Regions from separate parts of the Rhizobium acidisoli genome, predicted to be linked through region 1. Evidence: riboswitches for the same ligand, from Rfam matches in the RefSeq annotation. Region 1 holds a riboswitch; each other region holds the start of a gene.

The links. A riboswitch is a leader RNA that binds a small molecule or an ion and turns the genes downstream of it on or off. The one in region 1 is predicted to bind thiamine pyrophosphate.
Region 2: it holds a riboswitch for thiamine pyrophosphate, as region 1 does, so the genes downstream of both, thiM (hydroxyethylthiazole kinase) here and CO657_RS37925 (YkoF family thiamine/hydroxymethylpyrimidine-binding protein) in region 1, are expected to answer to the same signal.
Region 3: it holds a riboswitch for thiamine pyrophosphate, as region 1 does, so the genes downstream of both, CO657_RS22740 (phosphomethylpyrimidine synthase ThiC) here and CO657_RS37925 (YkoF family thiamine/hydroxymethylpyrimidine-binding protein) in region 1, are expected to answer to the same signal.
Region 4: it holds a riboswitch for thiamine pyrophosphate, as region 1 does, so the genes downstream of both, thiC (phosphomethylpyrimidine synthase ThiC) here and CO657_RS37925 (YkoF family thiamine/hydroxymethylpyrimidine-binding protein) in region 1, are expected to answer to the same signal.

What each region holds. Positions count from the first base shown of each region.
Region 1 is NZ_CP034998.1:3,833,451-3,839,202, forward strand. It holds gene CO657_RS18685 (LysR family transcriptional regulator) at 24-917, opposite strand; gene CO657_RS18690 (ArsR/SmtB family transcription factor) at 1,008-1,349, opposite strand; gene CO657_RS18695 (SDR family NAD(P)-dependent oxidoreductase) at 1,453-2,223, opposite strand; gene soxR (redox-sensitive transcriptional activator SoxR) at 2,319-2,795, opposite strand; TPP riboswitch at 3,151-3,264, shown strand; partial or broken gene CO657_RS37925 (YkoF family thiamine/hydroxymethylpyrimidine-binding protein) at 3,255-3,371, shown strand; gene CO657_RS18705 (ABC transporter permease) at 3,383-4,189, shown strand; gene CO657_RS18710 (ABC transporter ATP-binding protein) at 4,186-4,998, shown strand; gene CO657_RS18715 (ABC transporter substrate-binding protein) at 5,062-5,752, shown strand, end outside.
Region 2 is NZ_CP035001.1:142,510-148,261, forward strand. It holds gene CO657_RS29520 (invasion associated locus B family protein) at 1-477, opposite strand, end outside; TPP riboswitch at 1,125-1,221, shown strand; gene thiM (hydroxyethylthiazole kinase) at 1,270-2,073, shown strand; gene thiE (thiamine phosphate synthase) at 2,070-2,705, shown strand; gene thiD (bifunctional hydroxymethylpyrimidine kinase/phosphomethylpyrimidine kinase) at 2,702-3,523, shown strand; gene CO657_RS29540 (GNAT family N-acetyltransferase) at 3,739-4,227, shown strand; gene CO657_RS29545 (glycoside hydrolase family 3 N-terminal domain-containing protein) at 4,244-5,266, shown strand; gene CO657_RS29550 (ABC transporter substrate-binding protein) at 5,308-5,752, shown strand, end outside.
Region 3 is NZ_CP034999.1:84,567-90,318, reverse strand. It holds gene CO657_RS22765 (flagellar biosynthesis protein FlhA) at 1-184, opposite strand, end outside; gene CO657_RS22760 (SctD/MshK family protein) at 208-1,095, opposite strand; gene CO657_RS36850 (hypothetical protein) at 1,265-1,432, opposite strand; gene CO657_RS22755 (hypothetical protein) at 1,688-2,236, shown strand; gene CO657_RS22750 (hypothetical protein) at 2,246-2,659, shown strand; partial or broken gene CO657_RS22745 (DUF2726 domain-containing protein) at 2,804-3,138, opposite strand; TPP riboswitch at 3,782-3,912, shown strand; partial or broken gene CO657_RS22740 (phosphomethylpyrimidine synthase ThiC) at 4,173-4,376, shown strand; gene thiO (glycine oxidase ThiO) at 4,379-5,359, shown strand; gene thiS (sulfur carrier protein ThiS) at 5,356-5,553, shown strand; gene CO657_RS22725 (thiazole synthase) at 5,555-5,752, shown strand, end outside.
Region 4 is NZ_CP035002.1:151,279-157,030, reverse strand. It holds gene CO657_RS33145 (extracellular solute-binding protein) at 1-306, opposite strand, end outside; gene CO657_RS33140 (ABC transporter ATP-binding protein) at 646-1,713, shown strand; gene CO657_RS33135 (GNAT family N-acetyltransferase) at 1,829-2,275, opposite strand; TPP riboswitch at 2,411-2,541, shown strand; gene thiC (phosphomethylpyrimidine synthase ThiC) at 2,635-4,461, shown strand; gene thiO (glycine oxidase ThiO) at 4,463-5,413, shown strand; gene thiS (sulfur carrier protein ThiS) at 5,433-5,630, shown strand; gene CO657_RS33115 (thiazole synthase) at 5,633-5,752, shown strand, end outside.

The sequences.
Region 1 (5,752 bases):
CGTCGGTTGATAGGTTTTTCCTATCAAAGTTCCTCATCCTGCACGAGCACTCTCGCCTCATGCAGCAAGGCCGAGACGAGCGGCGTGAAGGGCTCACGATAGGGCGCCACAAGCCCGACCAGGTGATGCGCCTCCGGCTCGACGATCGGAATCATCCGGATTTCCACCGGAAAACCAAAAGATTTGGCGACATTGCGCGGCATGATGCTCGCCCAGCGGCCGGTTCGAACATGCGAGAACAGCACGATCATCGAGTTGGATTCGAGCGTCGGATGCACCGTGGCACCGGCTTCCGTCAGGTGCCGATTGATGATTCGGCGGTTCTGCATGTCGGCGGTCAATAGACAAAGCCGAAGATCGCCGACTTCCTTCCAGGTCACATTGTCGCGATCGGAGAGCGGGCTGCCGGCAGCCGTGATCAGATGATAGCGCTCGGCATAGAGCGGAACACTGGTGACACGGCCGAGCGGCTCGTTTTCGAGATAGGTGATGCCGGCATCGATTTCGAGGTTTTCGAGCATGCTCAGCACCTGCAGCGAGTTGCGCGAGACGATCGAGAAGGTGACGCCGGGATGCCGCTCCTGAAAGGGCGTGGTGATGCGCGAAAGCATAGCGAGCGCCGTCGGAATGGCGGCAAGGCGAATGTGGCCGGAAAGACCGCGGCGGGCGGCGCGCATTTCCTCGCGCATGGTGCGGGCGTCGCCGACGATGCGCCGGGCCCATTCGAGCACGCGCTGCCCCTCCGGCGTCAGCCCTTGAAAACGCGAACCGCGCTGCACCAGCATGACCCCGAGCTGATCCTCGAGCTGGCGGATCGCGGCCGAAAGCGTCGGCTGCGAGATCCCGCACTCCTCCGCAGCGCGGCCGAAATGCTTTTCATTGGCAAGGGCGATGAAGAATTCCAGCTTGTCGATCATCCGGTCTCCCGCGACATTTCGCGTCCGGCCTCATCTTCGACACAGCAACCGTGCTCCGCAAGGGAATGAATCAAGTTAAGGCGACGCGCTTTAACAGTTTTCCGCAGCGGGAAAAAGATCGAACAGCGATTCGAGGAAGGCAAGCACGCTGACATTGCCGATACTGTAATAAACCAGCCTGCCCTGACGGCGCGTGTTGACCAGGCCTTCGAGCCTCAAACGCGCAAGCTGCTGCGAAACCATCGCCTGCTGAATGCCGAGAATATTTTCGATTTCACCGACCGTCCGCTCCTGTTTCGCCAGGATACAGAGGATCAGCAATCGGGTGTGATGCGCCAAAGCTTTCAGCAGATCGCTCGCTTCATGGGCTTTTCCAGCGAGTATGTGCAAGTCCTGGCCGGTCATCCCCGGCTCCGGTTTAGGCAACGGCATTCGATATCTCGGAAGGGAGGCGATTTGGTAGATCAGCACAATAGCATATTCGCACAAACGAATTGGTCAATAGTGATGAAATGCCAAAAAAGGTCCAAGTAAATCAGCAGATAAGCTGTCCGCCATTGATCTCGATCACCTGGCCGGTAATGTATCCCGAGAGTAAGGGAGCCGCCAGAAACAGATAGGCGGGAGCGCAATCCTCGGCCGTGCCGAGCCGCTGCAGGGGGATGGATTTCCGGGTCTGCTCCAGCTTTTCTCTGGAGGAATAGCGCTCGTGGAAATCCGTCTCGATCGTTCCCGGCGAGACGCAGTTGACGCGGATGCCATCCGGGGCAAGTTCGCGGGCAAGCGCCTTGGAATAGGTCGCAACGAAGGCTTTCGAGGCCGAATAGATCGAGGAGCCGGGGCTGCCGCCGGTGAGCGCCGAGATCGAAACGGTGTTGACGACGGCGGCACCCTCGGCCGCCTTCAATGCCGGCAGCAATGCGCGCGTCAGCGCCACCACCGAGGTCTGGTTCAACCGTATGACCGCCTCATATTCGGCATCGGTCAGCGTCGCAGCGGGAAAACGGCCGAGCATGGTGCCGGCATTGTTGACGAGCACATGCACCCTGTCGAAGAAAGCGAGAACATCGTCGGCAAATTGCGCCGCACCGCCGGCGGCGGAAAAATCGGCATGCAGCAGCATCGCCCGTCTTTCCGATTCAGCCGTCAGCAGGAAATCCGGCAGGTCCCGCCCCGGCTTGCGCCCGGTATGGACGATCACCTTGGCGCCGCAATCCAGAAACTGCCGAGCGACTTCGAGGCCGATACCGCGGCCGGCGCCGGTGACGACGACATTGCGATTTTCGAACAGTCTGGGATGAAACACGAAGCCGTCCTCCTCGGTTGCGTCACTTGCCCTTAACATATGAGCACACCGACCGAAAGAAAGGCAGGCATCGATCTTTCCGGGGAAAGCCAGGGCTAAACAACCAGCTCGTTTTCGCTCTCCAGAAGCCGCGCACCCGGCCCTTCCTTGCCGAGCCGGTCGCAGGGATTGCGCAGCGGGCAGCTTTCGATCGACAGGCAGCCGCAGCCGATGCAGCCGGTCAGGCGGTCGCGCAGCAGACTGAGCCGATTGATTCGTGCGTCGAGATCGTCCTTCCATCGCGCCGACAGCGTCTGCCAATCGGCGACCGTCGGCGTGCGCCCCTGCGGCAGGGACTGGAACGCCGCCTGGATTTCCGAAAGCGGAATGCCGACACGCTGTGCCACCTTGATGATGCCGAGGCGGCGAAGCACATCGCGCCCATAGCGGCGCTGGTTGCCGCGGGAGCGGATGCTCGAGATCAAACCCTTGGTCTCGTAAAAATGCAGCGCCGAGACGGCAAGACCACTGCGCTCCGCCACTTCGCCGACAGTCAGCAGCTTGCCGAGCGGGGTTGCCGAAATCCCATCCATCGCCTCTTGACCTCAATATTGCTTGAGGTTTTATACCCTTTGCTTCTGCGGTCGTAAAGCCCGATCGATATTGCCGCCTGAGGCAGCAAGCTGCGGTCCCGTTCCCGGCAGGTACGGGCCCACCGAGGAACATCCGAGCGGGATCCCGCTCGGATGTTTCCCTCACATTAGAGCATGATGCCGAAAAGTGTGCGCGGTTTTCGGGCGACATCATGCTCTAACTCTTTAATTGAGAACAGGATTCAGATTTTAGGCCAACCGGGCCTAAAATCATCCTGTTCTAGAGCTATTCCGACCGTGCGGACGGGTTCGCAAATTTGCGGTTGCGGGAAGAAAACCCGGGTGATAGTTTCCGCCGAAATAACAGGGGAGCTCCGTATTGCCGGGGCTGAGATGTGAGGCGCAAGCCTCTGGACCCTTCAAAGCTGATCTGGGTAATGCCAGCGGAGCGAGGTTCAAATGTTCTCAGGCGCAAAAGTGTCACTCTATCCGATGTCCGGCAATGTCGTCGGCATTATTCGCGATGCCGTCAAGGCGCTCGATCCCTATCGCGACCGGCTGGACATCGAGACCGAAATCAAACGCTGATGACATCGCCGCAACCATCGGATTCGCGCCTTGCCGCGCTCCGCACCGCTCTCTACCGGGGGCTCCCCGCCTTGCTCGCGGGCTGCGCCTTTTTGGCGGCATGGGAACTCTATGTCGATCTTTCCGGCATCAAGCCTTCCATCCTGCCGGCTCCTTCGCGCATCGTCATCCAGGGCTGGCTGAACCGTGAGGCGCTGATATCAAACACCTGGCCGACGCTTGGTGCGACACTCGGCGGTTTCGCGCTGTCGCTTGCCTTCGCCTTCACCGCGTCGATCCTCATGGATTTCATGCCTTTCATGCGCCGGGCATTGCTGCCGATCTTCATCGCCAGCCAGACCCTGCCGCTGGTAGCGATCGCGCCGCTCGTCGTCTTATGGTTCGGTTTCGGCCTTTTGCCGAAGATCCTGCTGGTGGCGCTCGTCACCTTCTTCCCGCTGCTCGTCGCCCTGCTGCAAGGCTATGAATCGACCGACCGCGACATCGCCGAATTGCTGCATTCGATGAAGGCGAGCCGCTGGCGCATCTTCCGCCTGGCACGGCTTCCCTCGGCGCTGCCCTATTTTTTCGCCGGCCTGAGGATCTCGATCACCTATGCCGTCGTCGGCGCGATCTTTGCCGAATATGCCGGCGCCGCAAGCGGCCTCGGGATCTATATCCTCAACGCCAAGAACAATTTCCGTCCTGATCTCGTGCTCGCCGCCGTCGTCGTCAGCGCCGTACTGACCCTCTGCCTGTTCGGCCTGACGCTCGTCATCCAGCGCCTCCTCATGCCCTGGCAGCCAACCGCGGAGCGGCGTCGATGAGCGACAAGATGGTTGAACTGCGCAATATCTCCAAGTCCTTCGACGGCATGAAGGTGCTCGGCGATATTTCGCTCAGCGTCGCAAACGGCGAGTTCGTTTCGATCGTCGGCCCGTCCGGCTCCGGGAAATCGACGGTGCTGCGATTGCTGACACAGGCGCTTCGACCCGATGCCGGCACCGTGCTTTTCAAGGGCGCGTCGCTGGAAGGGGCGCCGCATGCCTTCGCCTTCATGCCGCAACGCGATGCGCTGATGCCCTGGCGCCGGATCATCGACAATGCGGCACTCGGCCTCGAGGTGCGGGGCATGAGCCGCCGGGCGGCCCGCGCCGCCGTGGCGCCGCTGTTCGAGCGCTTCGGCCTTGCCGGTTTCGAACATCATTATCCCTCCGAACTATCAGGCGGCATGCGCCAGCGCGCCGCCCTGCTGCGCACCGTCGTCCAGACCCAGGACATGCTGCTGCTCGACGAGCCGTTCGGCGCGCTCGACGCGCTGACGCGCACGCAGATCCAGGAATGGCTGCAGGGCATGTGGACCGAACACCGCTGGACGGCGCTGCTGATCACCCATGATGTCCGCGAGGCCGTGTTCCTCTCCGACCGCATCTATGTGCTTTCGGCCCGCCCGGCGCGTATCATCCGCGAATTCCACGTTGACCTGCCCCGCCCGCGAAGCCTTGCCGATCTCGGCTCGCCGGCGGCCCAGGCGATCGAAACCGAAATCCTGCAAACCCTGCTTCATCCGCTAGAACAGGATGATCTCAGGCCGGTCGGCCTAAAATCTGAATCCTGTTCTGATTTAAAAAGTTAGAGCATGACGTCGAAAACCGCGCACACTTTCGGCACCATGCTCTAGAGACCTGAGGAGGTCATCATGCTGCTTCTCACCCGTCGCCAGACGATTCTCGCCGCCATCGCGGCAGGCCTTGCCGGCCGCCCGGCTTTCGCCCAGTCGGCGCCCGCAAAGGCTCGCATCGCGCTCGACTGGACGCCCAACACCAACCATATCGGTATCTATGTCGCCAAGGCGAAGGGTTTTTATGCCGCCGCGGGCCTCGATGTCGACATTCTACCCTATGCCGATACCAGTGCCGGAACGCTGGTTTCGAACGGCGTCGCCGACTTCGGCATCAGCAGCGAGATCGAGGCCATCACGCAGCGCGCCGGCGGTGGTGACGTGAAGATGGTCTACGGCGTCGTTCAGACCGAAACAGCGCGCTTGATCTTCAAGGGTGGACGCGACGACATCAAGAGCCCGAGGGATCTCGACGGCAAGACCTATGGCGGCTTCGGCGGCACCTGGGAGAGCGCGCTGATTTCCGCGATGATCCGCAATGATGGCGGCAAAGGCGAGGTCAAGACCGTCACGCTCGGCACCTCCGCCTACGAGGCGCTGGACAATGGCTCGATCGATTTCACCCTGGAGATCTATACCTGGGAAGGCGTCGCCGCCGAACTGGAAAACCGGAAAATCGCCCGCTTCCACTATTCCGACTATGGCATTCCCGACGAGCAGACCACGGTCATCGTCTCCAGCGACACCTATCTTTCGGCCAATCGGGACA
Region 2 (5,752 bases), on a different replicon from region 1:
GGCGCCCTTCTTCAGCGCTGCGGTCATTTTCGTGTCCAGCGCCAGCTGCGCCCAGCATCCGGTCTGGTTGCAGTTGCGGTAATCGAGCTTGGCGACCGGCTTGCCGTCAGCCGTGATCGACAGGCCCGAGGGCAGGAAAACGTTGAGCGGCAGAAGCGCGGTCAGCATCAGTCGCGGCTTGCCCTTGTCGGAAGGCGTAGCCGGCGGCGCCGATATCGCCAGCGTCAGGATATTGACGGGCTTGCCGTCCTTGGCGACTTGCGCGACCTGTGCGACTTCGCAGGCCTCAGCGCCTGCCGAACCGGTGCAGCGATAATACCAGTCGTCGAATTTCTGCGATTTTATCGCCGGCGCCTGTTCCGGTTCTTGAAGGCCAGGAGACTGCGAAAAGGATGGGCTCGCACAGGCGATCGATATCACGATGGGGGCGATAATCCGGAGGCCCCGTTTCATGCCGCTTTTCAAAAATGTCTTCATTTAAAATGCAACTTCAGGAAGATTTTATTTTCGTGAAAAGTCATATCGCTACAATCCACACTTCAGTCAACCCTAACGTGTCAGCACGGTAAAGTTTGCGTTAGGTATTTACTTCGCGTTCTGGGAGATTGCGTCCCGTTTGCCCGAGTCCCCAGTCGCAGCGAAATCGCCAACAGATTCCGAAATTCGAATGAAACCGATTGGCGAGACACATGAGACGACGCGCAACTTACGCGAAGCTGGCCATCTGCTCGTTTGCATTGAAAATCAGGCGTATAGACGGATAGGATGAATAATTCGGCGCCATCGGGCATTCAGAAAAGTTTGCGAAAGATGAGCTGCACTCATTTTGAAGAAGAGACGTTTCAAGCCGCCTGCATCATTCACGATACCGCTCACAAATACGGAGATGTATTCAGAAATTTCTTACGCCCGGGGGTTGCTGCTGTTGTTTATCTGGGAAAGAAGGGAACAACCGCCTGGCGAAACCGCAACTGCTAACGCAGCCCGGGACGGAATTTGCGGCCCGCCTTAGGGAAAACCTGGTCAACACCCGAATCGACGGCGATCTCCCGTCTCTCCCCGCGCCGTCATCGCCCCGTCATTTTCGAGATGACATCCGCGCCGTTCTCTGCGAAAAAGAGCGTGATGAGAGACAGGGGCGCCCGTCGATAGACGGGCTGAGAAGCACCCTTCGAACCTGAACCGGATAATGCCGGCGGAGGGAGTCGCTCGGGGTCGCGGCTCACCGCACCAATGACCCCGTGCCCGCCCCCGCCTGAAAGGGGCCACATGCAGACCAGGACCACACCAGGAGCCATGCTGACGGCGATGCGCGAGAAGCCGCCGCTCGTTCAGTGCATCACCAACTACGTCGCCATGAATGTCGCCGCCAATGTACTCTTGGCCGCGGGCGCCTCGCCGGCCATGGTGCATGCTGCTGAAGAAGCCGGCGAATTCGCCGGCATCGCAAATGCGCTGACCGTCAATATCGGCACGCTGTCGCCGCAATGGATCGACGGCATGCAGGCGGCGGCGAAGGCGGCGAACTCGGCCGGCAAACCCTGGGTGCTCGATCCGGTCGCCCACTATGCGACGGGCTTTCGCCGCCAAGCGGTCGCCGATCTGCTGGCGCTGAAGCCCACGATCATCCGCGGCAACGCCTCCGAGATCATCGCGCTTGCCGGCGGGGAGAGCCGCGGCCAGGGCGTCGACAGCCGCGATCCGGTCGAGCAGGCGGAAGGAACGGCGCGATGGCTGGCTGAGCGGCAGCAGGCGGTCGTTGCCGTCACCGGCGCGGTCGATTTCGTCACCGATGGCGAGCAGGCGGTGCGCATCACAGGCGGATCGGCCTTGATGCCGCAGGTCACGGCGCTCGGCTGCTCGCTGACCTGCCTGGTCGGCGCCTTTGCCGCCTCCGTGCCCGAGGATATCTTCGGCGCGACGGTCGCCGCCCTTGCAACCTTCGCTATCGCCGGCGAGGATGCCGCCCTCGGCGCAGCCGGTCCCGGCTCCTTCGCTTGGCGCTTCCTCGACGCGCTGAACGCGCTCGACGCTGAAACGCTCGACGCCAGGGCAAGGATATCGGCAGTATGAAGGCTTTCGACCTCTCGCTCTATCTCGTCCTCGATCCCGATCTCTGCGCCGGGATCGGCATGGTCGAAACGGCGCGCCGTGCCGTAGCCGGCGGCGCGACGATGGTGCAACTGCGCGACAAACATGCCGGCACGGCCGGCATGATCGAGACCGGACGCGCCTTGAAACAGGCGCTTGATGGCACCGGCGCCCTGCTCATCGTCAACGACGATGTCGAGGCGGCGATCGCCATCGGTGCCGACGGGTTGCATATCGGCCAGGAGGATATGGATGCGGCGACAGCGCGGGCGATGATCGGCTCCGACATGATCCTCGGCCTGTCAGTCGAAACCGCGGCGCTTGCCGCTGGCGTCGATCCCAGCCTCGTCGATTATACCGGCATCGGGCCGGTGTTTGCGACGCCGACCAAGGCCGACCACAAGCAGCCGATCGGCTTTCACGGCCTGGCAAGGCTGGTGGCGGTTTCGCCGGTGCCCTCGGTTGCGATCGGCGGGCTCAAGGCGGAGCATGTGGCCGAAGTCTTTGCCGCAGGAGCAAGAGGGCTTGCCGTCGTCTCCGCCATTTGCGGCGCGCCGGATCCGGAAGCCGCCACACGCCGCATCGCCGCAGAAATTCGAAAGGCCCGCGCATGATCCGCAACGTCCTCTCCATCGCCGGCTCCGATCCCTCGGGCGGCGCCGGCATCCAGGCCGACCTCAAGACCTTTTCCGCCCGCGGCGTCTACGGCATGGCGGTGCTGACGGCGCTGACGGCGCAAAACACCCAAGGGGTCACCGGCGTGCATCTGGTGCCGCCTCCCTTCGTCGCCGATCAAATCAAGGCCGTCTTTGCCGATGTGCGCGTCGATGCGGTCAAGATCGGCATGATCGCCAATGCCGGCATCGCCGAGGCCGTCGCCGCCGCACTGGACGCAGCTCTGGCAGAGGGGCGCGGCATTCCCATCGTCATCGATCCGGTGATGATCGCCAAGGGCGGAGCCGCCCTGCTTGCGCCCGAAGCCGTTGACGTGCTGACCCGCCGGATGCTGCCGCTCGCGACACTGCTGACCCCGAACCTGCCTGAGGCCGCCGCCCTGCTGCACCAGCCGGTCGCGACAAACCGGGCTGAGATGGCGGCGCAGGCCGAAAGCCTGCGGGCGCTCGGCCCGGCCGCGGTGCTGGTCAAGGGCGGCCATCTCGACAGCGACGACAGCCCCGACGTGCTCGCCACAGCCGACGGCCTGCACTGGTTCGAAGCCCGGCGGGTGCCGACCAAGAACACCCATGGCACCGGCTGCACGCTGTCGAGCGCGTTGGCGGCCGAGCTTGCCAAGGGCGCCTCGGTGCCGGAGGCGGTCGCCATCGCCAAGGATTACCTCGCCGGCGCGGTCGCCGCTGCCGGAAGCCTCACCGTCGGCTCCGGCCACGGGCCGGTGCAGCACTTTCATGCGCTTTGGAAAGTCACGGGATAAGCATCCATCATCGACGCACCCCTTCAATCGAAACGGCTCGGGCTCCCCGGGCCGTTTTTGCTTTCGGCAGCCAGCTTGCTTTTGAGTGAGAGCATCGTGGCGAGCAGCATCGCGCTATTTGAAAAACGCAGTTGACAAGCCCAGCCAGATAGCCAAGTCTATGACATTAAAAGGGGATATATTCCGCAATAACGGAATATGAGGAGGAATGACCGGTGCCAGACCTGCTTGTGAGTCTATACTCCACAAAGCTTGCCGATCTGAATCGGAAAGCCGATCATGTCGGTGTCTCCATCCGCCCGGCCCTCCCCCCGGAACTGCATCTCGTCGTCGAATGGGTTCGCCAGCAGTTCAGCGAAAACTGGGCAAGCGAAGTCTCCGTCGCCTTCTCCCGCCAGCCTGTTGCCTGCCTGATCGCCGTCGACGGCGGCAAGCTTCTCGGCTTTGCCTGTTACGACACGACGGCGCGCGGCTTCTTCGGCCCGACCGGCGTCGATCCTCAGGCCCGCGGCAAGGGTATCGGGCTCGCCCTGTTTTCCGCCTGCCTTCAGACCATGAAGACGCTTGGCCATGCCTATGCCTTCATCGGCGATGCCGGCCCGGTCGATTTTTACGCGAAGACCGCAGGCGCCATCACCATCCCCGCCCCCGACAAGGGCATCTACGAAGGCATGCTGAGACGCATGGCCGACCTGACCATCTGATCCCGGAGTTACAGAATTGTCCTCGACCCCGCTCGCCCTTTTCGTCGGCCTTCCCAATCCGGTCCTTTCGGACGATGAATTCGCCCTGTTTCGCGAGACCAATCCGCTCGGCCTCTTCGTCGGCCGGCGCAATCAGCGTGAGCCGGAGCAGACCAAGCGGCTGATCGAACGCTTCCGTGAAGCCGTCGGCCGCGACGATGCGCCTGTTTGCACCGACCAGGAAGGCGGCCGCGTGCAGCATCTCGATGCCGGCCCCTGGCCGCTCTTCCGCAGCTTCGGCCAGTTCGCCGAACTTGCGCGCCGGGATTTCGCGCTCGGCAAAAAAGCAGTGCGCCTTTCCTCCCAGGCCATGGGGGCGATGATGACGGAACTCGGCCTTTCCAGCGGCTGCTCGCCCGTGCTCGACCTCGTCTTCGAGACGACGAGCGCGGTCATCGGCGCCCGCTCTTTCGGCCCCGATCCTGATGTCATCGCCGCCCTCGGCCGCGAGGTGGTCGACGGCCTGCTCGAGACCGGCAACATGCCGGTGATGAAGCACATTCCCGGCCACGGCCGCGCGACGCTGGATTCCCACAAGGAGCGTCCGGTGGTCGACGCCAGCCGCGAGACGCTCGCTGCGACCGATTTCAAGCCCTTCGTGGCGCTGAAGGATACGCCCTGGGCCATGGTCGCCCATGTCGTCTACTCCGCCTACGACAGGGAGCTACCCGCCTCCATCTCGCCGGTCATGCACGACGTCATCCGCAACGAGATGGGTTATGACGGCGTGCTCATTTCCGACTGCATCTTCATGGAATCGCTCTCCGGCACCCTGCCGGAACGCGTCCGGCAGGTGCTCGACGCCGGCTTCGACATCGCCCTCCACAGCCATGGCGACGTCAGGGAAAGCGAAGCCGCCGCCAAGGCCGCCCGACCGCTGACGAACGCCGCTCTCAAGCGGATCGCGGCCGGCACGGCCCGCCTCGGCAATCTCAAGGTCGACATCCGCGCCGCCCATGCTGAAGTCGAAGACATGTTTGCAAGCGTGCTGGTCTCCTGACCGGCGCGTCATCTCTCACCACATAAAAAGGGGAATAGAGCATGAAAAAATATCTTCTTGCCGCCGCCGCACTGACGCTGCTTTCGGGCTCCGCCATGGCGCAAACGGTCCTGACGGCGAATATCGAACCGGCGACGACCTGGGTGCGCAACTTCAACCCGTTCAACCAGACCTCGTCGCGCCAGTCGACGCTCGACTTCATCTACGAGCCGCTGGTTATTTTCAACCGCTTCGACAGCAACAAGCCGGTCTATCGGCTGGCCGAAAGCTTCAAGCTCTCCGACGATCTGAAGAGCATCGATTTCAAGCTGCGCCCGAACCTGAAATGGTCTGATGGTAAGCCGCTGACCGCAGCCGACGTCAAGTTCACCTATGATTACCTGAAGAAGTTCCCGGCGCTCGACTTCGTCAGCATCTGGAGCTTCATCACCGATATCAAAGCTGTCGACGATCAGACGGTGCGCTTCACGCTCGCCAATCCGAGCT
Region 3 (5,752 bases), on a different replicon from region 1:
TCTTCAGATAGGTCGTGGTGATCAGCACCACGAAAGCGAAGGAGAGATTGAAGGCGATCAGCACGTCCAGAACGATTGTCGGAAGCGGCAGCACCATCATCGTCACGACGGAGGCGCAAAACACCGCAAGCAGCATATCGGTGCGCCGCGCAAGCATGGCGATGGCGGATGACCTTACCTTCATGATCCGGCTTCCGACGCCATCGCCTATTCTTGTTCGCTGCTGGAAATTTCGGCGAGCTTCGGTTCGGCATTGCCGGCGGAGACGAAATTGACCGTATCGTCCTCACTGTCGCGGGAAACGATCATCTGGTCGTTGCCGATCTCCTTGATCCGCCAGCCGCTCGCAACGACATCGCCTTCCTCGTAGCGGCGGCCGTCGGAGCCGATGATGAACCTGACGGGCGTATAGCCGGCGGCGGCGACGAAGCCGTCGAGACCGGAAGAGAGGGCGGTGAGATCGACGATGGAAACGGAACCGCGCCGGCTCATCGAGGCGATGATGCTACGCATCTTGGTCTTGTCGGGCAGGCCGAGAGGCCGCGATCCTTCGCCGATGCGAATTTCGTCGGCGGTGGCGACGATGCTCAGATCTTGGGGAATCTGAGCCATACGAATGGCCTGGCGGATTTCGGCAGCGATCGCCGCCGATGACGGCGCCGGTTCGGGTGCGGCGGAAACCCTGACGGGCGGGCCTTCGTGAGCCGGCGCATCGCTGTTGTAAAGGCCGACCAGCAAAAGCATCGCCGCCAGCCCGAGAAGGCCGGCAGCCGCAATCCGGCGTGGCGCGAACCGCCCGCGCCCGGCGCCGAGACCTTCGAGTTCGCAGGCCGTGCCGTCGAAGGAGATGGTCTGCCTCTTTGTAAGGCTCATCGTTCGATCACGCGGGATGGAATGACCATCGATCACCACGTCATCCCGCAGCGCGGTCAACGACACCGCGTCGGAGCCGCGGGAGCGCTGCAGACTAATGGCAAAGACGGGTTCCGGTTTGGCGCCGAGGATGATCAGGTCGCAATCGGCGCTGCCGCCGACCACCTGCCGCTCCGCCGTCAACGGCAGAATGGAGCTGCGCCCGGCGCGCGTGATACGCAAGACCGGTCCGCCGCGGCCTGACGCAGCGTTGCCGGCGTTACCTCTGAATGTCGGCGAAGAGGGATCTAGATCCATAGCCATCTTGTTCCCGAACCGTCCGTCGAGCGGCTTTTATTGTCTTCGAGAGCGGGGAAGCGAGACGGGCGAACCCGTCTCGCCATTGTTTCAATCAGCCTGGGCCGATCTTCTTGATGGCGTTTGCGACGCCGTTGATCTTGGTGATTTCAGTTGCAACCTGGAGGCTCTGCGCGGTCGCTTCGTTCTGGGCCGACTTGAAGGCGGAAATCGCCGAGCCGATACCCGAATCAAGTGTCGAAGTACTAGTGCTGGTAGCCATGTCTTGAACTCCTTGCATGGTTTTGGCGGCCAAAACCTTGCAGAATTCCGGATCGAATTCAATAGCTTATGTTAAAAAGTTATTAATTCGCGATATGTACAACAACTGCGCGAAATGGATATTCGTCCTGTTCCCAGCGGACCGGTGATCTGCAACAGTAGATCAGATAATTATTAACAGACTGGATTTCGCAGCCCCCTGATTTCCTTCGTTCATTAGTTGTCGGGCGGCATCCGGATCGTGAGGTAAACTCAGATGTTTGCGCGTTTTGTTTACATGGCCGCTATCGGACTGCTGGTCTCCTTTCCTCCATCAGCCGGCGCCGGCGAGCGGGAGGTGCGCCTGGATGTCGTCTCCCTGCCGCTTGGCGATGTCGTCCAGACGCTGTCCTTCATGTCTGGCATCCCGGTCACGACAGTCGGGACGCTGAGCGGCAAGGTCGAGCACTGGTCCGTCCGAGAAAGCGGAGCCAAGGCCTTCGTCAAGCTTGGCGATGCCAGCAATCTCTTCGTCGCCTATGACGGCAGCCGCATCATCATCGCGCCTAAGCAGGAGGTCTCCACCGTTGTCCTCGATCGCGGCGACCGCAGCTGGAAGACCGAGCAAAACGCCATTCGCGCGCTGTTCCCGCTACTGCCGGACGATGCACTGCGTGAAGATCCCGCCAGCGGCTTGGTGCTGGTGCGCGGCCCCTCCGTCTTCACCAAGGCCGTCGAAGACGTGCTGAGCCGGCAGGAAGCCGACAGCATCAAGGTCATCAAGGGCGGCCAGCTGGAAATCCTGACGACGAACAACGGTGCCTGAGCGGCTGATATGAAGGCGCTGAAGTCTCTCAGGCAGTTACTGGAGATCCGCAGCCTGCGGGCGGACAATCTTTCCCGCAGCCTCTCCGAGGCGCGGGCGGACGCCGAAAACGCGCGGGAGCGGGAAGCGAAAGCCTCCGAAGCGCTCGACATGGCAGCAAGCCGGGCCGCAGGCAATCCTATCGTCGACGAATTGCGCAAGAGCGGCGTTATCTCCGCCGCCAAGCTTCAGGACGCGTTGATGCGACAATCCGTATTGCGCAGCCATGAAGCCGATGCCGGCCGATCGCTTGCGCAGCGCAAAGACGCCCGGTGCGCCGCGCAAGAGCGGGCAGAACAAGCCGCCGCCGATTTTTCGCGAGCACAGAAGGCGGTATTGCGCGCCGAATTTTCGCTTGAAGCAGCGGAGAAAGTCGACCGGTAGAGAGCTAAGAACCAGCAGATGAACCAACCGCCTTGGCAGCGAACCAGCGTAACCACTGTCCTGATGCAACGTTCCGCGTCATCGCTTGATCATTGATGTTCAGCCTCAGCTTGAAATTAGTGCTCACGTTACGAATGCGAAACCTACCCGGGCTCCCCTCTTGTTCAGCAATGGCTGGATGGTGAACTTCGAGCGCATCACGATACGGAGTTGATCCGCGGCGTCGACCGGCCGTAATGGCTCCGCAGCTGGTGTCTTAAGCCAGGGTCCGAGTACGGCACGCTCATTCCAGCGCGTTTCCTCCGAGCGCCATCTGTTTTTCTCCCGCCAAGCCTGTTTGCTCATCGTAGCTAGGAACTGCTCAACGGCCATGCCAATGATAACGCCCTCAAACAGCGCGGCGATTAGCAGTTCAGGAATTTCGAAGTCTGCAATGGCTATACCGCCCGAAGCGCCTACTGCGGCAGCCCGATGATCAGCCGAGGTGCTGCTCACAGCACCAACCTTTGGCCATATTGCATGCCCCTCTCCGGATTTCCCGCCACGATAGTACAACGCGCGTACCATATCCAAAAAAATGAGGCCTCGACCGCATGAAGCTTCCCCGAGAAACCGATATTGGCTCTAGAGGACAGTCGACATCCGCTTCCGCTCAGGACGTTCCTACGTCGTGGCACGGCGCGATTTCGAGGCCAGCGCTCCGGCTTGTTGCTATGGAGCTCACGTTTTGGACGAAGATCGCATAATGGATCGTCGGGGACGGCGTGATCGCGCTGCTTGTGGGGTCGATTCGGATCCAGCCGGTGGGATTCGGGTGGCGGAAGCGCTCGCGCACTGAGAGCCTGCGCAATCGACAAAGCTAAAAGCACCTTCGCGGGCCGAAGGAACCTGTCTTAAGGAACGGGCGGGCCCGGCATTTCTCGCCTCGGTGGAGGTGGCGAATATCCGCCAGTTAGGTTCCTATTGCGGCGCGCATATCGCGCTTGTGAAATGCAATTAGCGGAGGCACGGAGACTTCCGGTTTCAACGGCGATTTTAGACGGGAAGCCGTCATGCTTGACGAGCAAGAAAAATATGCATTAGGCCTTGCTTGACAGAAGGGCAGCTCCGGTCTTTCATGGCGGCATTCACCAGGGGAGCCCGGCAAGGGGCTGAGATACTGCTGAACAATAAGGTGTTGCTTGTTGTGGCGCAGTGACCCGTTGAACCTGATCCAGTTCATACTGGCGTAGGGACGGTGCAAGCGCTCCAAGGCTTCGGATTCACGCGTGGAATCCATGCCGGCGTCTTTTCATCATTCCGGCTGACTGGGTCTCCAACTTTCAATTTGGAGCCTCAAACTATGACATTGCCGCAAAAAACTTCACCCCAACCGTCACCACCGGCCCGCTGCCAGTGTCGCGGAAGATCCATACCGGGAGTTATCCACAGTCATGTCCGCGTGCCGATGCGCGGAATCAGCGTCCATCCGACCGCCGGCGAGCCGCCTTTCGTCGTCTATGATTACTCCCATCCCGACACCGCCCGCAGCTACCGTGACGAGACCTTGCCGAAGGAAGCGCACAAGGTGGCGCATTTCTGCTCGATGCGCATATCGCACAACATCCGCGCCGAGGCGCAGAAGGAGGGGCTGGACGCGATGGCGGCGAAATACCGACAGGGCGGCGATCTTTACATGTCGGTCGTAGAGGCCGCTAAAATACCGATTGGAGGATGACCATGCGCGTTCTTGTCAAGGGGGCCGGCGTTGCCGGCCTCACCGTGGCCTGGCAGCTTTATCGCCAAGGCTTCCGCGTCACCCTTACGGAGCTGGCCGACAAGGTCGGGGGCGGCGCCTCCGGCCTTGCCGGCGGCATGCTCGCCCCGTGGTGCGAACGGGAAAGTGCGGAGGAACCGGTGCTGACGCTCGGTCGTAATGCCGCCGATTGGTGGGAGGCAGCATTGCCCGGCCACGTCAAACGCCGAGGAACGCTGGTGGTCGCGGGTGGGCGAGATACCGCCGAGCTGGACCGCTTTTCCCGCCGCACAAGCGGATGGGAATGGCTGGACGAGGCGGCGATCGCAGCTCTGGAGCCTGATCTCGCCGGCCGCTTCCGCAGGGCGTTGTTCTTCCGGCAGGAAGCGCACCTCGATCCACGGCAGGCGCTCTCGGGACTTGCGGCAGGACTGGAGAACGCCCGCGTGCTTCTCGTGTTCGGCGTCACGGGCAATGCGAACGTTGCCCATTATGACCGGGTGATCGACTGCACCGGTGCCGCCCAGATTGGCCAACTGCCCGAATTGCGTGGTGTTCGAGGCGAGATGCTCTGCGTCGAAACGCGCGAGGTCAGCCTTTCTCGCCCCGTCCGCCTGCTGCATCCGCGCCACCCGATCTATATCGTGCCGCGCGAAAAGAACTGCTTCATGGTCGGTGCGACGATGATCGAAAGTGACGATGCGGGGCCGATTACCGCGCGTTCGCTGATGGAGTTGCTGAATGCTGCCTATGCGATGCATCCCGCCTTCGGCGAGGCACGCGTCACGGAAACAGGCGCAGGCGTGCGGCCCGCTTATCCCGATAATCTACCGCGCGTGACGCAGGAGAAACACACCCTCCATGTCAACGGCCTCTATCGCCATGGCTTTTTGCTGGCGCCGGCCATGGCCGGAGAGGTGGCGCGGCTTCTTCTAACAGAACAAACGGAAAGGAGGGCGCCATGACCTTCATCATCAATGGCGAGGAACAACAGGTCACGGCCGCGACGCTCGCAGATCTGCTTCTCGCTCTGGACTACGAAGGCGGGTGGCTCGCAACCGCGGTGAACGGCGAACTGGTACACCGCGAGGATCGCGTCGATTTCATGCTTGGCGAGCGCGACCGCATTGAAATTCTCTCACCGATGCAAGGAGGCTAAGATGCTGAAACTTTACAGCGTCGAGGTCCATTCCCGGCTGCTGCTTGGCACCGCCCGCTACCCGTCTCCGGCCGTGCTTGCGGAAGCAGTGAGACGATCGAAGACCGAAATTGTAACTGTTTCGCTTCGGCGCGAGGCCGTCGGCGGCAAGGCGGGCGGCGCCTTCTTTGAGCTGATCCGCGAGCTTGGTGTGCGCGTG
Region 4 (5,752 bases), on a different replicon from region 1:
CTGGTTGTTGAGCCCCATGAAGGTCAGCTCGACACCGGCAAATTCGCCCTGCTTGACGTTGGCCTTGGTCGGGCCGAGGCAAAGCTCGCCGACCTTCTGCCAGTCCGCGTCCGTCGGCGAGCCCTTGCCGACGCCCGGAATCTGCAGGATCTGGGCGCGCAGATCATCGGCGGCGAATGCCATGCCCGGAATTCCGCCCATCGCACCGGACAGGCCGAGCAGAGCCGCCGCACTTGCCGTTCCGCGCAAGACGTCGCGACGGCTTGCCTGACGGCGCATCAATGCATCGTATATTTCGACTTTCATATCTTCCTCCTCCACGTTTCGTTGCGCTGCCGCCAGCCGGCCCCTGTGGGCTGGCCCGGCTCCGATTTTAGGACTGGTCTCGTGCAGAGCTTTTTGGTAAACAAGAAAATGAAACGTTTCATATTTCTTGTTTGAAACCGCTCCTCTCGGTTTCGAGGGCGAGCATTAGACGGCAAACGGGAAAAGTCAATAAAAAATGAAACGTTTCATGGAGGAGGTTCGACGATAGTTCGGGCAAGGGGCGGAGCGCGATTTCGCCGAGCCCGACGGTTTGGATATTGTCGAGAGTCACACCTCTTGGAAGCGCCCGGGGGTGGCAGGAAAGCGAGTGGGAGGCATATGGCTGAGGTCAATATTTCAGAGGCGCGGAAGGCCTATGGCGCCGTAAACATCCTGCACGGCGTCGATATCGACATTCGCGACGGGGAGTTTGTGGTGCTCGTCGGTCCATCCGGTTGCGGCAAATCGACTTTGCTGCGCATGGTCGCAGGGCTAGAAAGCATCACCGGCGGCACGGTCTCGATCGGCGGAAAAGTCGTGAACAATCTGCCGCCGAAGGACCGCGACATCGCGATGGTCTTTCAGAGTTATGCGCTTTATCCGCACAAGACCGTCGCCGAAAACATGGTCTTTGCGCTGCGCCTGCAGAAGCAGCCGGCCGACATCATCAAGCAGCGGCTGCAGGCGGCGGCCGAAACGCTTGACCTCGTGCCCTATCTCGACCGCTATCCGCGCCAGCTTTCGGGCGGCCAGCGCCAGCGCGTGGCGATGGGACGCGCCATCGTCAGGTCGCCGCAAGTCTTCCTGTTCGACGAGCCCTTGTCGAACCTCGACGCCAAGCTGCGCGTGCAGATGCGCAAGGAGATCAAGGAGCTGCACCAGCGGCTGAGAACCACGACGATCTATGTCACCCATGACCAGGTCGAAGCGATGACGATGGCCGACAAGATCGTGGTCATGCAGGGCGGCAGGGTCGAACAGATCGGCACGCCCCTGGAACTCTACGATCGTCCCCGCAATACATTCGTGGCAGCCTTTATCGGCTCACCGTCGATGAATCTGCTGAAAGGCCGCTACAAGGCCGATGGTGCGATCTTCGTCACGGAGACTGGCGACGAGATTGCGCTCGCTTTCACCCCGCAGGCGTCCGACGGGCAGGCTGTGGTCCTGGGCGTGCGGCCTGAACACCTCTCCCTCAGCCAAAGCGGCCTCAACACGACCGTCAACGTCACCGAACCCACCGGGCACGAGACGATGGTCTTCCTGCGCTACGGATCCGGCGAGCTTGTCGCAGTGCTTTCCGACCGTTACGATTTTGCGCCCGGGCAGGTCGCGACGATAGCTGCTCGGCCAGGAAAGCTTCATCTATTCGATGCGGAATCTGGCAAGACGTTGCGACCGGATTGAGCGGGCATCGATTCGAAAGCCCCCGAGATAGGTTCAAAGTGGTAATATCGGGGTGACGAGCCTCGAATTCTTCCGCTCGCCCTCAACCTATGGCAAACCAATACCGCCCTAACCGCTACGCACTCGATTTGGAGTAAAGGCCGAGGTTGCTGCCGATGGCGAACCCGCAGCGCTGATAAAATGTCGACAATGCACCTTCCCGCTGTGAGACCAACCAGACGCTGTTGCATCCCTCGGCCTTTGCTGTTTCGAAAACTGCTGATAGCAGCGCGGTCCCTATTCCCGCACCTTGGGCTTCAGGCAGCACCGACAACTCATCAAGGTAAACGACCGGACCGGCATGGCGGCGCTGTCGTATGCCCAACGCGATCCCCAGCACCTTGCCTCCGTCAAAGGCCGCAAGCGCAATGGATTTCGGCGTTTCAAGCACGGTGTTTACGTTTTCAACCGCCGCTTCCAGCGACCAATTCTCGTTCCACGGCGGTCCGGAATAGGCCCTGACCAGCACAGTGGCGGCGCCATGGAGATGTTCTACCGTAAGACGTTCAATCCGAATCGCCATAGATCCACCTGACGTTGAGTGAATTGACATTTGCCGCAGTTCGTTCGGTAACGCAACAGGCTCCGAGCCGGACGATCTACGGAAACGACAAAGCTGTAAGCTTGACACAACCAGCGACCGCGCTTTACGACTGTCGGCATTCACCAGGGGGGTCCCGCAAGGGGCTGAGATACTGCTGGACAATAAGGCCTAGCCTGTTGTGGCGCAGTGACCCGTTGAACCTGATCCAGTTCATACTGGCGTAGGGACGGTGCAAGCGCTCGAAGGCTTCGGATTCACGCGTGGAATCCGTGCCGGCGTCTTTCCATCATTCCGGCTGATTAACTGGGTCTCCAACTTACAACTTGGAGCCTCAAACCATGACCATTGCCGCAAAGAATCTCACCCCGACCGTCACCACCGGCCCGCTGCCGGCATCGCGGAAGATCCATATTCCGGGAGATATCCATGGCGATATCCGCGTGCCGATGCGCGAAATCAGCGTCCATCCGACCGCGGGCGAACCGCCTGTCGCCGTCTATGATTCCTCCGGTCCCTACACGCTCGAAGGCGCCGAGATCCGCATCGAGCAGGGCCTGTCCCCACTGCGCCGCGACTGGGTGCTGGCCCGCGGCGACGTCGAAGCCTATGATGGCCGCCATGTCCGCCCCGAAGATAACGGCTTTGTCAGCGGCGACCGGCTGACGCCGGAATTTCCGGGGCGGCGCCGGCCGCTGCGTGCCAAGGACGGCAAAGCCGTCACCCAGCTCGCCTATGCACGGGCCGGCATCATCACGCCGGAGATGGAGTTCATCGCCATTCGCGAGAATCTCGGCCGCAACGCGAAGGCCGAAGCGCTGGTGCGTGACGGCGAGAGCTTCGGCGCCGATATTCCCGATCACGTGACGCCGGAATTCGTCCGCCGGGAAGTTGCCGCCGGCCGGGCGATCATCCCGGCCAACATCAACCATCCCGAAAGCGAACCGATGATCATCGGCCGGAATTTTCTGGTGAAGATCAACGCCAATATCGGCAACTCCGCCGTCACCTCATCGATGGCCGAGGAAGTCGAGAAGATGGTCTGGGCTGCCCGCTGGGGCGCCGATACGGTCATGGATCTGTCGACCGGCCGCAACATCCACAATATCCGCGAATGGATCATCCGCAATTCGCCGCTGCCGATCGGCACCGTGCCGCTCTATCAGGCGCTGGAAAAGGTCGGCGGCATCGCCGAGGACCTCAGCTGGGAGATCTATCGCGATACACTGATCGAGCAGGCCGAACAGGGCGTCGACTATTTCACCATCCATGCCGGCGTGCGGCTGCATTACATCCCGCTCACCGTCAATCGCGTCACCGGCATCGTCTCACGCGGCGGTTCGATCATGGCCAAGTGGTGTCTGCATCATCACCGCGAAAGCTTCCTCTACGAGCATTTCGAGGAGATCTGCGATATCTGCCGGGCCTATGACGTCTCCTTCTCGCTCGGCGACGGCCTTCGCCCCGGCTCGATCGCCGATGCCAACGACGCGGCGCAGTTTGCCGAACTCGAAACGCTCGGCGAACTGACGAAAGTCGCCTGGGCCAGGGATTGCCAGGTGATGATCGAGGGACCTGGCCATGTGCCGATGCACAAGATCAAGGAAAACATGGACAAACAGCTGGCCGTCTGCGGCGAGGCGCCCTTCTACACGCTGGGGCCGCTGACCACCGATATCGCCCCCGGCTACGACCATATCACCTCCGGCATCGGCGCGGCGATGATCGGCTGGTTCGGCACGGCCATGCTCTGCTACGTCACCCCGAAAGAACATCTTGGCCTGCCCGATCGCAACGACGTCAAGACCGGCGTCATCACCTACAAGATCGCTGCCCATGCGGCCGACCTTGCCAAGGGCCACCCGGCCGCCCGCCTGCGCGACGACGCCCTGTCGCGGGCGCGCTTCGAATTCCGTTGGGAAGACCAGTTCAACCTGTCGCTCGACCCCGACACCGCCCGCAGCTTCCATGACGAGACGCTGCCGAAGGAAGCGCACAAGGTGGCGCATTTCTGCTCGATGTGCGGCCCGAAATTCTGCTCGATGCGCATATCGCACGACATTCGCGCCGAAGCGCAGAAGGAAGGGCTGGACGCGATGGCGGCGAAATATCGCGAGGGCGGCGATCTCTATATGCCGATCGATACCCCCGCACATGGGGCGGACTGACATGCGCGTGCTTGTCAAAGGGGCCGGCGTCGCCGGCCTCACCGTCGCCCGCGAATTGCATGCTCGCGGTGCCGAGGTGACAATCTTCGACCCGCATCCGAACTTCGCTCATGCCGCCTCCTGGCTCGCCGGCGGCATGCTGGCGCCCTGGTGCGAGCGGGAAAGCGCCGATGAGGCCGTGCTGACGCGCGGTCTCGATGCCGCCGACCGCTGGGAAGCGATCCTGCCGGGCAGCACCGTCCGCAACGGCACGCTGGTCGTTGCCTCGACGCGCGACCATGGCGAGCTGAAGCGGTTTGCCAGCCGCACGACCGGTTATCAATGGGTGGAAGAGAACGATATCGCCACCCTCGAGCCCGCGCTCGCCGCCCGTTTCAGGCACGGCCTGTTCTTCCCACGCGAAGCGCATCTGGATCCGCGTCAAGCGTTGCGCGGATTGAAAGAACAACTGTCGGCAAACGGCATCACCTTTACCGACACGGACCCGAGCGAAGGCGATTTCTCCGATATCGTCGACTGCACCGGCGCTGCCCGCGTCAGGCAAGATCGCGATCTGCGCGGCGTGCGGGGCGAAATGCTCTATCTCCATACCGATGAGGTCACCCTCGCCCGGCCCGTCCGCCTGCTGCATCCGCGTTTTCCCGTCTATATCGTCCCCCGCGGCAACGGGTTTTTCATGGTCGGCGCAACGATGATCGAAACCGATTCCGACGGCCCGATCACCGCACGTTCGCTAATGGAACTGCTGAACACGGCCTATGCGCTGCACCCGGCCTTTGCCGATGCCGCCGTCGTCGAAACCGGCGCTGGCATCCGCCCTGCCCTGCCCGACAATCTTCCGCGCGTCATGCGGGAGGGAAAGGCCGTCGTGTTCAACGGCCTCTACCGCCACGGCTTTCTGCTGGCGCCGACCATGGCGGCCGAGGCCGCCGATCTCGTTTTTTCCAAATAGCTGAAGCAAAGGAACACCAATGCAACTGATCATCAATGGCGAGGCCCAGACAATCGCCGCCACCACGCTTTCGCAGCTTCTGGCCGCACTCGACTACGAAGGCGACTGGCTGGCGACCGCCGTCAACGGCGAACTGGTTCATCGCGAGGATCGCAACGAGCACATGCTGAGCGACAATGACAGGATCGAAATCCTGACCCCGATGCAGGGAGGCTGAGCATGCTTGATCTTTACGGAAGCCAAATCGCATCACGCCTTCTCCTCGGCACTGCACGTTACCCCTCGCCGGCGATCCTGACCGAAGCCATCACGCGCTCCAAAACCGAGATCGTCACCGTG